Regions from separate parts of the Marispirochaeta aestuarii genome, predicted to be linked through region 3. Evidence: riboswitches for the same ligand, from Rfam matches in the RefSeq annotation. Region 3 holds a riboswitch; each other region holds the start of a gene.
The links. A riboswitch is a leader RNA that binds a small molecule or an ion and turns the genes downstream of it on or off. The one in region 3 is predicted to bind molybdenum cofactor.
Positions count from the first base shown of each region.

Region 1: linked by a shared signal. The riboswitch ahead of B4O97_RS08775 (substrate-binding domain-containing protein) and the one ahead of B4O97_RS01455 (4Fe-4S dicluster domain-containing protein) in region 3 are both predicted to bind molybdenum cofactor.
Region 2: linked by a shared signal. The riboswitch ahead of B4O97_RS08725 (GTP 3',8-cyclase MoaA) and the one ahead of B4O97_RS01455 (4Fe-4S dicluster domain-containing protein) in region 3 are both predicted to bind molybdenum cofactor.

Region 1 is NZ_MWQY01000008.1:165,274-168,544, reverse strand. Features, by position in the region: gene B4O97_RS08785 (arginine deiminase) at 1-97, opposite strand, end outside; gene alr (alanine racemase) at 190-1,311, shown strand; molybdenum cofactor riboswitch at 1,355-1,501, shown strand; gene B4O97_RS08775 (substrate-binding domain-containing protein) at 1,493-2,353, shown strand; gene B4O97_RS08770 (ABC transporter permease) at 2,375-3,058, shown strand; gene B4O97_RS08765 (ATP-binding cassette domain-containing protein) at 3,051-3,271, shown strand, end outside.
Region 2 is NZ_MWQY01000008.1:154,300-157,570, reverse strand. Features, by position in the region: gene B4O97_RS19235 (MOSC domain-containing protein) at 1-103, opposite strand, end outside; gene moaC (cyclic pyranopterin monophosphate synthase MoaC) at 109-561, opposite strand; gene B4O97_RS08725 (GTP 3',8-cyclase MoaA) at 563-1,315, opposite strand; molybdenum cofactor riboswitch at 1,350-1,471, opposite strand; gene B4O97_RS08720 (hypothetical protein) at 1,525-1,827, opposite strand; gene B4O97_RS08715 (HsdR family type I site-specific deoxyribonuclease) at 1,824-3,271, opposite strand, start outside.
Region 3 is NZ_MWQY01000001.1:317,608-320,878, reverse strand. Features, by position in the region: gene B4O97_RS01470 (methyl-accepting chemotaxis protein) at 1-288, shown strand, start outside; gene B4O97_RS01465 (FliG C-terminal domain-containing protein) at 297-587, opposite strand; gene B4O97_RS01460 (PGPGW domain-containing protein) at 706-1,134, opposite strand; molybdenum cofactor riboswitch at 1,424-1,545, shown strand; gene B4O97_RS01455 (4Fe-4S dicluster domain-containing protein) at 1,550-2,200, shown strand; gene B4O97_RS01450 (aldehyde ferredoxin oxidoreductase) at 2,220-3,271, shown strand, end outside.

The DNA.
Region 1 (3,271 bases), on a different contig from region 3:
TAAGCCGTTCCAGCTCCCCTCCCGGGCGGTGGAGAAGGATTGTTTTCAAGGGGCCGACTTCGCTGCGGATCTTCAGTGCAGGATTTTGTGTATCCATGGTGTCAGTATCATATCAGAAAAACGCCGACTGTAAATCTATTCCCCTCGGGCAGGGGTCTATGGTATTCTTGGTTCCCGACGGAGCAAAGTATGAGCAGACTTCCCCTGACCAGGGTATACATATCCTTGAAGAATCTTGACCACAACCTTTCTCTGCTGCGGGAGCTGGCCGGCGGTCGGCCTTTATGGCCCGCCATCAAGGCCGATGCCTACGGCCACGGGGCTCGTATTGTGGCATCCCATCTTGTCTCCCGGGGAGTGGATACCTTCGGGGTCGCTCAGGTGCAGGAGGCTCTGGAGCTGGCGGAAAACGGGATTGATGCCCGCTTTATTATCCTGTCTCCGGATCTGGGAGATACCGCGCAGGAGATCGCCGCCCATGGATTTGAGCCTGTAGTGGCCACGGACATTCAGCTCCGGGCGCTCTCCAGGGAGGCGCTTCGTCAGGGACGGGATATCAGGGTGCATCTGAAATTCGATACCGGCATGGGAAGGGTGGGATTCTGCCCCCGGGAGGCCGACACGGTGCTGGCCAGGATTGCAGGGTATCCGGGATTGAAGATTGCCGGATTCATGAGCCATTTTCCCCGGGCCGATGAGGGAGACCCGGAGTATTCCCTGGAACAGCTTGGCCGGTTCCGGGACCTGGTGGAAAAGACCGCGGACTTCAGGGACTTTGAGACCCACATGGCCAACAGCGCCGCGATCTTTGATGTCTCCGGTGCCTGCTTTGATGCCTGCAGGCCGGGAATCGCCCTGTATGGATTAAAGCCCTCTTCCGAAATCCGCAATCCCCGGGTGGACGAGCTTAAACCGGTTCTGAGCTGGAAAACCGCGATAACCCAGTTAAAGGAGGTTTCTCCCGGCACCGGGTTGAGTTATGGTCACAGTTATATTACCTCCCGTCAGTCCCTGATAGCCACGGTGCCTGTGGGGTATGGGGACGGACTCGCACGGGCCTTGAGCAACCGCATCGAGATGCTCGTCGGCGGCCGGCGCTGCCGGCAGGTGGGAACGATCTGCATGGACCAGTGCCTTATCGATGTAAGCCCTTTAAGGGGCAGGGTCGAGGAAGGCGACGAGGTGGTGATAATCGGGGCGCAGGCTGACCAGTTCATCGGAGCCGGGGAGCAGGCCGAAGTTCTGGGGACCATAAACTACGAGATCGTCACCCGCATTTCCGGCAGGGTGCCGCGACTGGCGGAAAAATAATATAGAGCTTTGTTGATTTTCTGATCCTCCTATACTACAATCCCTTTCAGACATTCTCCGAACCGTTAGCCTAAGGATTCGTCTCCGGATCTAAGGCGACCGGTCCCGGGCAGTCGTATGGCTGTCCAAGGGCTGGCTGAGAAATCAGGCAACCTCCCGAAATTTGGAAAGGAGTTCCCAAATGAAAAAGGCAATAACTCTTGCCGTCGTGCTGTTTGCAGTGTTTTCCATGTCCCTTTTTGCAGGCGGCGCCGCTGAAAGCCCCCAGTCACCAAAAGTTGAAGAACAGGCCCCCGCCCCGGAGAATCCCAGGGTAAAACTTGCCACCACCACCAGTACGGACAACAGCGGCCTTCTGGGCTTCCTGCTGCCGGAGTTCACCAAAGACACGGGATACACCGTTGATGTTATCGCCGTCGGAACCGGCGCTGCCCTTGGTCTTGGCGAAAAGGGCGATGTGGATGTTGTATTTGTCCATGCCCGGGCCCAGGAAGACAAGTTTGTCGACGCCGGTTACGGGGTAAACCGGAAAGACGTAATGTATAACGATTTCGTTGTTCTCGGACCTGAGGATGATCCCGCTGGAATCGGAGAGGCCGGGACTGCTGCCGAGGCACTCAAGCTGGTAGCCGAGGCCGAGGCGGATTTCGTTTCCCGGGGAGACAATTCCGGGACCCATTTTAAGGAACTCAGTCTCTGGGAGGGTGCCGGGATTACCCCCGAAGGTTCCTGGTATAAAGAGGCCGGACAGGGAATGGGCGCGGTAATAACCATGACCAATGACCTTCAGGGCTATACCCTTGCCGATCGGGGAACCTTTATCGCCATGAAGGATTCCATCGACCTGGTGGTGTGTTTCGACGGCGAGGCCTCCCTCTTCAATCCCTACGGCATCATCGCGGTCAATCCTGAACTTCACCCCCATGTGAACTTTGACGGCGCCATGGCCCTGATTGACTGGATTGTCAGCGGGAAGGGTCAGCAGCTGATCGGAGATTTCAAGAAGGGCGGCGAACAGCTCTTCTATCCCGACGCCCGTTAAGGCGGAAGAACCGGGAGTACCATGGGTTCCATTTTTACGGAAGCTCTGCGTCTGATAGTGTCAGGCGACCGGGAGGTCTTTTTCATCGCCTTTACCTCCCTGCGTCTGGCCCTGGCTTCCACATTCTTCGCTTCCCTTTTGAGTATTCCCCTGGGGATAGCTCTGCATTTCGGCAGGATCCCCTTCAAACGGCCGATAATCTCCGTGTTGAGCGCCCTTATGGCGGTTCCCACCGTGGTTATCGGTCTTCTTGTTTTTTCCGTTATCTCCCGCTCCGGTCCCCTGGGGGAGCTGAACCTGCTCTTCACCCCCGGGGCTATCATTATCGGCCAGGTTTTCCTGGTGCTGCCGGTCCTGACATCCCTTGTCTACTCAGGGCTCTCCAGAATGGATCCCCGTTTTCATGAGACCCTGATAACCCTGGGCGCCCGCCGCGGAGACGTGCTCAAGGCGTCGATAATAGAGGCCCGCTTTATCATAATCTCCGCGGTTCTGGCGGGATTCGGCAGGGTCGTAGGCGAGGTGGGGGTGTCCATGATGCTGGGAGGCAATATCCGCTGGTATACCCGTACCATGACCACCAGCATTGCCCTGGAGACCAGCAAGGGGCAGTTCGAGCTGGGGATCTCCCTGGGGCTGATTCTGCTGGCCATCGCCCTGGGTATCAATATCATAACCCACAGCCTGGTAAAGAATGATGTCTGAGAATCCCGTTTTTCGTGCTGAGAATATAGAATTCGGTTATGACTCGGAGCCGGCCCTGATTGTGGAAGAGCTCGACTTCCAGGAGAACAGGATACACGTGCTCCTGGGGCCCAACGGTTCGGGTAAAACGACCCTTATGAAGCTTCTGAACATGTTGCTGCCCCTGGAAAAGGGGCGGATTCTCTTTGAGGGCAGGGATGTGAGCAGGAGCAG
Region 2 (3,271 bases), on a different contig from region 3:
CGAGGCCGTGGTCGGGGCGCAGGGTTGCCCGGGGTACGGGGGTCTTCTGTTCCCCTGCTTTCTCGGAGATGTTTATGGACAGGATTGTAAAGGATTTTCTCATGGTCTTCAGGTCCGTTCTTCCTTGGTTTTTTCCAGTAGACGGATTTCGCCGATTCGCATGGACTTGTCCGCCGCCTTGCACATATCATAGATGGTAAGGGCTGCTACGCTGACCGCCGTAAGGGCCTCCATTTCTATGCCCGTCTTGTCCGTGCAGACCGCACGGGAGCGGATATGAACCCCGCTTTCGAAGACTTCGAACTCCAGGTCAACATGGTCGATGGCGATGCTGTGGCAGAGGGGAATCAAGCTTGCCGTCTGTTTGGCGCCGTTGATGCCGGCGATCTTGGCGGTGGTAAGGACATCCCCTTTCTGTATTCCGTTCTTCCGGATAAGTTCCGCGGTTTCCGGCTTCATGTGGATGCTCCCCGCGGCGGAGGCGGTGCGCAATACCTTCGGTTTCGCGGAAACATCCACCATGCGGGCGTTGCCGGCGGCATCTACGTGGCTCAGTTCCATCTTATCCTCCAATCTCGACCATGGAGCGGTTCGAGCAGATGCCGCCCCGTTCGGGTTTTTTCTCAATCGTGGCCCGGATCGAACCGGCAATGTCGTTCATATCTACTTGAACCTCATGGTCCGAATGCAGACAGGGCTTCAGCTTTCCATCCGCCAGGAGGCGGATCCTGTTGCAGGCAGAGCATTTCGGCGGTCTGTCGAAGCTGTAGTTGTCCTTCTTGTCCGCGCTCAGGCTGTAGTGGTTGATAAGCTGATGACGGAAACCGTTCCGGCGGCAGAACTCCGCCAGGGCCGCGATCTCCCCCTCCGGGGTATCGTCCATTACCACAGTGTTGATCTTGATGGGAAAGCCGAGTCTTCGGGCGCTTTCGATTCCTGCCAGGGTAACGCTGAGGTCTCCTACCCGGCTTATCCGATGGTAGCGTTCAGGGTTCAGGCTGTCCAGGGATATGTTCATGCTGTCGAGGCCAGAGTTTTTGAGTTCCCGGGCCATGCTTCCCAGGAGTACCCCGTTGGTGGTCATTGCAAGGTGCTCCAGGCCGGGGAGGGCTTTCAGCATCGCGACAAGATCACATATTCCCCGCTTGACCAGGGGTTCTCCGCCGGTCAGACGCACCTTTCGAATTCCCAGGGAGACGGCGACTTCTGCGATGCGGGTAATCTCTTCGAAGCTCAGGAAGTCCGAGTGTTTCCGTCGGGGGACTTCTCCGTCGGGCATGCAGTAGGTGCAGCGCAGGTTGCACTTGTCGGTAATGGATATACGCAGGTAGTTTATTTCGCGGTTAAACAGGTCTTTGATATTCTCTCCTTTCCAATCACGGGAGGCACATCAGTTTCCCGCTGTACCCATCGACCGCCGTACCATGGATATATATCTTGCAGGTCCGGCGGTTCGAAGAAAATCTTTATACGGTTTATCATATATGCGTATTGAGCGCAATGCAAGAAAAGCTTGTAGGCTAATCAGAGGTTTTGTCTGTGAGCGGATGCCTTTTTACGGGTCAGGCTGATTCCCCCGAAACCGGAAATGATGGCGATGTAGAAGCCGAAATCGTACCACCAGCCGCTGTTGAAGGGCTCGTAAACCCGGACTCCGGGCCTGAATATCCCGACTATCAGCGAGATTGGGGCAATCCAGCCGTGCCAGATTCCCATAAGAAAGCCCGCGGGCCGTTCTCCCGCCAGATGGGTTTCCCTGGGCAGGCATCCGGTGAACATGGAGAGTATCAGGATCGCCGCTACCAGGAAAAACAATGCTTTTGTCATAGATGACCTCCGACGCCTTTATATTTTTCTACAAATGCAGCAATTTTTTGGAAAACACTTTGTTTTTTTGCTTTGTATTGCGGATTAAGAGGGCTCATTTTAGGCAGAGTTGAATTCAATTCAGTACCATTTTCACTGGCAAACTCTCGCTTTAATGATGATGTAATGTAACGCCTTGCGGCTTCTTCATTTAAACTTTCAGAACGAATGAGTTCATCAGCCTCACGCTTTTGTTCTGCTTGCGCAAATGTAAAGAACGCATCAATGATACTTGCCTTGTCGTCCATATCATCCAGGTCAGTCTGATTAATAAAATCCACCATCAAGCTTTCTTTGGCACGGTTGCCCAGGCTGGAACGCAGAAGTCTTCTCACCTCTTCAATTAATTCTGCCTTGCTCTTGTTCCTTTTGTTGTTTTCAAAAATCAGTTCAAGAATGTAATCCAGGTTTATTTCCTGGGATTTAAGCAAGTCAACTTCAAAAACCACATCATCCCAATCAATACCGGAAGAATCTCTTTGGTCAGCGTCTTTCTCGCGACGCAGCCAATCGCGGGTGTCGTTATAAGTAGAACGGTAATCCTGAATCAAGCGTTCTGATGGAACATCAATGGATTTCATCTCGGTGAGGTCGTCATCATCCAGATAATGTCTTTCCTTAAATGCTTCGACCGCCTCGGGGTCATCCAGATTGACGTTTTGCAAAGCTTTCAAGCCGGCAAACTCATCGTAGTTATTAAGTATGTTTTCAACCCTTAAATACTCGCCAAAGAGTTTGACGAACTCTTTTTTGTCCTTCTCTTTTTCTATCTCTTCAGGATTTGGGAAACGTCTTTGTAATTCTGCTACCACATCCAGATATCCACGGCGGGCCTCGCCGGTGGTGATATCGGTAAAACCTTCCATGTACTCCTTATAACTTTTTTCCAATACAACGTTTTTGGTGTTTTTATCACCGAACAAGGTAATAGCATCGACTGTAGCCGGTTCCAGATCCCGGAAAGTAATGATATTCCCAAAGGTTTTTGTCGCATCGTAAATACGATTTGTACGTGAGAAGGCCTGCATTAAGCCGTGGTAACGCAGGTTTTTATCAACAAACAGGGTGTTCAGAGTCGGTGCATCGAAGCCTGTCAGGAACATGCCCACCACAATCAGCAAATCTACTTCCTGATTTCTTACCCGCTGGGCGAGATCGCGGTAATAGTTTTGAAAGCCTCTGCTGTCTACACCAAAGTTGGTTTTAAAAGCAGTATTATAGTCAGCTATAGCAGCGCTCAAGAATTCCTTGGCACTGCTCTCCATTGCTGAAACCTCAAAGCTCTCATCAAGGATCTCACCAACAGCGTCCTGTTCTTCATTGGCGGCAAAAGAGAATATGGTGGCCACATTCAGCTTTTTATTGCCGTCGGGTTCCTTCTGCATGTTTTTAAAGGATTCATAAT
Region 3 (3,271 bases):
GACCTTATCTTTCAGCTGGTAAATATTCTGCACTCCATCAGTAATGAAGTCTCCTCCAGCAGAGAAACCGTAAAAAAACTGCTGGAAAGAACCCAGGAAAGCAAGAACAACGCCGACGCCGTCCAGGAAGACGTTCAGTCCATACTCGATGTATTCCAGGAATACGATGCCCTGAAAGAGAACCTTAATCGAATGATAGAGCAGTCGGCCATATCGAACAGTGAAATCGAGGATATGCTCCTCTCCTTTCAGTCCGACCTGGCAGGGGCCAGGCGGAGTCTGAAGTAATCGAAAGTCTATCCCGGCCTTCGGCCCCTGGGACGAATATAGGAGCGCAGTACCTCGGTGTACGGCCGCCCTTCCAGTACGCTTATAACCCTGGCGAGAGCCGTGAGATAATCCTCTCTGTGAAGCCTCAGCCGCCGCAGCATGGACAGTTCCTCCCGCAGCCTACGGATTTTCTCGGGGGACACCGCCGCATAGATTCCTGACCGTTCATTTTCATCGAGATTCAGCATTGCCAGGGCAAGCTCCCTGTCGCTGACTTTTAACAGGCGGTTCTGGATTTCGATTCGGGGAAGAGCCATCAGAAGCCGTGCCAGTTCGCGCTCTGGGAAAGGGGATTTCCGGGTCACTGGTACAGTATACAGAATATTTCCATGCGATGCACCTTCCCGGGGGAGAAAGGACCCGGGGAGAGAAGCCCTATTCGGGAAGCTCCAGGGACGACCGTTTCGCCTTTACCCGAATCCAGTTCACGGCCTCCCTGATCCGGGGCTTCCGAATAAGCTTCAGTTCAAGCATTCTTTTTCCGGGGAAATTCATCAGCATCAGGCCAATCATGAATGTCAGAAGCCCCTGCCCCGGTATAAACAGCATGACGAATCCGGCAAGAAGAAAAACAGCACCCAGGGAATTCTTTATGACGAAAACCGCTGCCCGCAATACGGGATGCCGTCTATCTGACAGGCTTCCGGGGTCCCGGATAAAGTAGTCAGCCGGAATGGATACTATTATGAGGGGTATGGCAACCAGGGTTAAGAAAAACAGGACAAGGGAAAGCCCCCCAAGCAAGGCGGCGAATTCTCCGTATCTTGAAAAAAACTCCCTTGCAGCAGCAGAAAAATCACTCAACGCAATACTTCTCCCCTTAACAGATTATCCGTGCCGGATAACAGGAAAATTATACGATATTGAAGATAATAAGGGCAGCTCCAAAAACTGCTCTTTTTCCCATATCCTGGGCCGTCAGGATTTTCAGCAGGATAAAACCCTACGTCAGAATATTAATACAATCCATATCACATTATTAGTAAAACACTCACATCTATTTTCAATTATTTTATTTTTTGCGCAGAGAACGACCATTTATACGATTTTCTATTCCTTATTTCTTTACATATCTTTTTATCTCGATTAGAATGTACATATATATCTCCGATCCGATTAACCTACAGGACGCCCGTCCCAGGGTTGTCGGACGCCAGGTCCCGATGGAAACGTCTGTGCCTCCCGTATTTGGAAAGGAGAAAATACAGGGAGGTAAGGTGTGTCCGAAACTCAATCACAACTGCTGAACCAGAAAATTACCCGCAGAGATTTTCTCAAGTACACAGGAATCAGCGCCATCGGGGCTACGACCATGTCCTGGCTGCTGCCGGGCTGTACGTCCAAGGACATCAAAGTCTTTGAAACCGCCGATGGAATGATTATCCACGAATCAGCCCGCTGCACCGGATGTCTGGTCTGTGAAGCTACATGCTCGGTTGGAAACGACGGTAAAGCCAGTCAGGTTACCGCAAGAATCAAGGTAAGTCAGAACTTTGCCTACGGCCCCAAAGGGGTACGGGGGGACTGGGTAAACGGCCCCGGAGAGATGGGTAATTTTACCCTTGTTGCCGATACCTGCAGGCAGTGCGAACAGCCCGCCTGTGCGCTGGCATGTCCGGAGAACGCGATCTTCGAACACGAAGGAACCGGGGCCCGGGAGGTTGACCCGGAAAAATGCGTCGGCTGCGGAACCTGCGTTCGAGCCTGTCCCTGGGGCATTCCTACCCTTGATCCGGAAACCAATGTTTCCACCAAGTGTATCCTTTGCCACGGCTATACAGCCTGCGTTAAGGACTGTCCCACCGGTGCACTGCAGTATGTGTCCTGGGAAGACGCGATTCAGAAGTACAAAGAGCATTTTCAGGTATAAACAACAGGAGTAGAGAGATATGGCATTAAAAGGCGGTTGGGCAGGAACCATTCTTCGAGTGGATCTGAGCACTGAACAGATAACAAGAGAATCAACGGAAAAATATTCCCGCTACATAGGCGGTATGGGAATCGGCTACAAGGTAATGTGGGACGAGGTTCCCCAGGGGACCCATCCCTTCGCTGAGGAGAACAGGATAATATTCGGCGTCGGTCCCCTTACGGGAACAGGAGCCATGTGTTCCGGACGGACCAATATTACCAGCCTTCTTCCCTCCAATCCCTTCCACGGGGTTTCCGACAGTCACATGGGCGGCCACTTTGCGGTGGAGATGAAGTACGCGGGTTATGACGCTGTCATTATCCAGGGAAAAGCAAAACGGCCGGTATGGCTCAGGATAGTCGACCAGGACGTCACCCTGGAAGACGCCTCAGTTTTCTGGGGAGACGGGACTTTCAACACGATTGCAGGAATTACCGCCATCATGGGAAAAAGCTCCCAGGTTGCGGCCATCGGTCAGGCCGGTGAACACCAGGTCAACCTTTCGGTTATCCGGACCGGCGCCAGCCACTCCGCAGGCGGACACGGCGGTGTAATGGGCTCCAAGAACCTCAAGGCCATCGGCGTCATGGGAACCGGTTCGGTAAAGATCGCAGGAGACCGGAATGCCTGGCACAAGCTGAACAAGGATACCTTTGCCATCGTGGGGGCCAACAACCAGCACGTTGTTCCCTCGACTCCCCAGGCCTGGGCCGAGTACCATGATCCCTCCAGCCGCTGGACTTCCCAGAAGGGGCTTTTCTGGGGTGCAGCCCCCTATCCCATCGAAACGGGAGAAGTCCGGCCGGAGGAAGTCAACAAGATCGGCTACCGTACCATGAAAGCCATCAAGGACCTTGGTCCCGCGGGCGAAAAATACACCGTCCGTATGGGCGGATGCGCGTCCTGCCCTGTCCGCTGTCACAGTCACCTTCATGTTCCCGAACTGGAGGCCTACGGCGTCAGCCCGAATGTGGCCAATACCTGCATGGGGTTTTTCTCTCCCAACGGCGTAATGAAAGGCTACAAGGT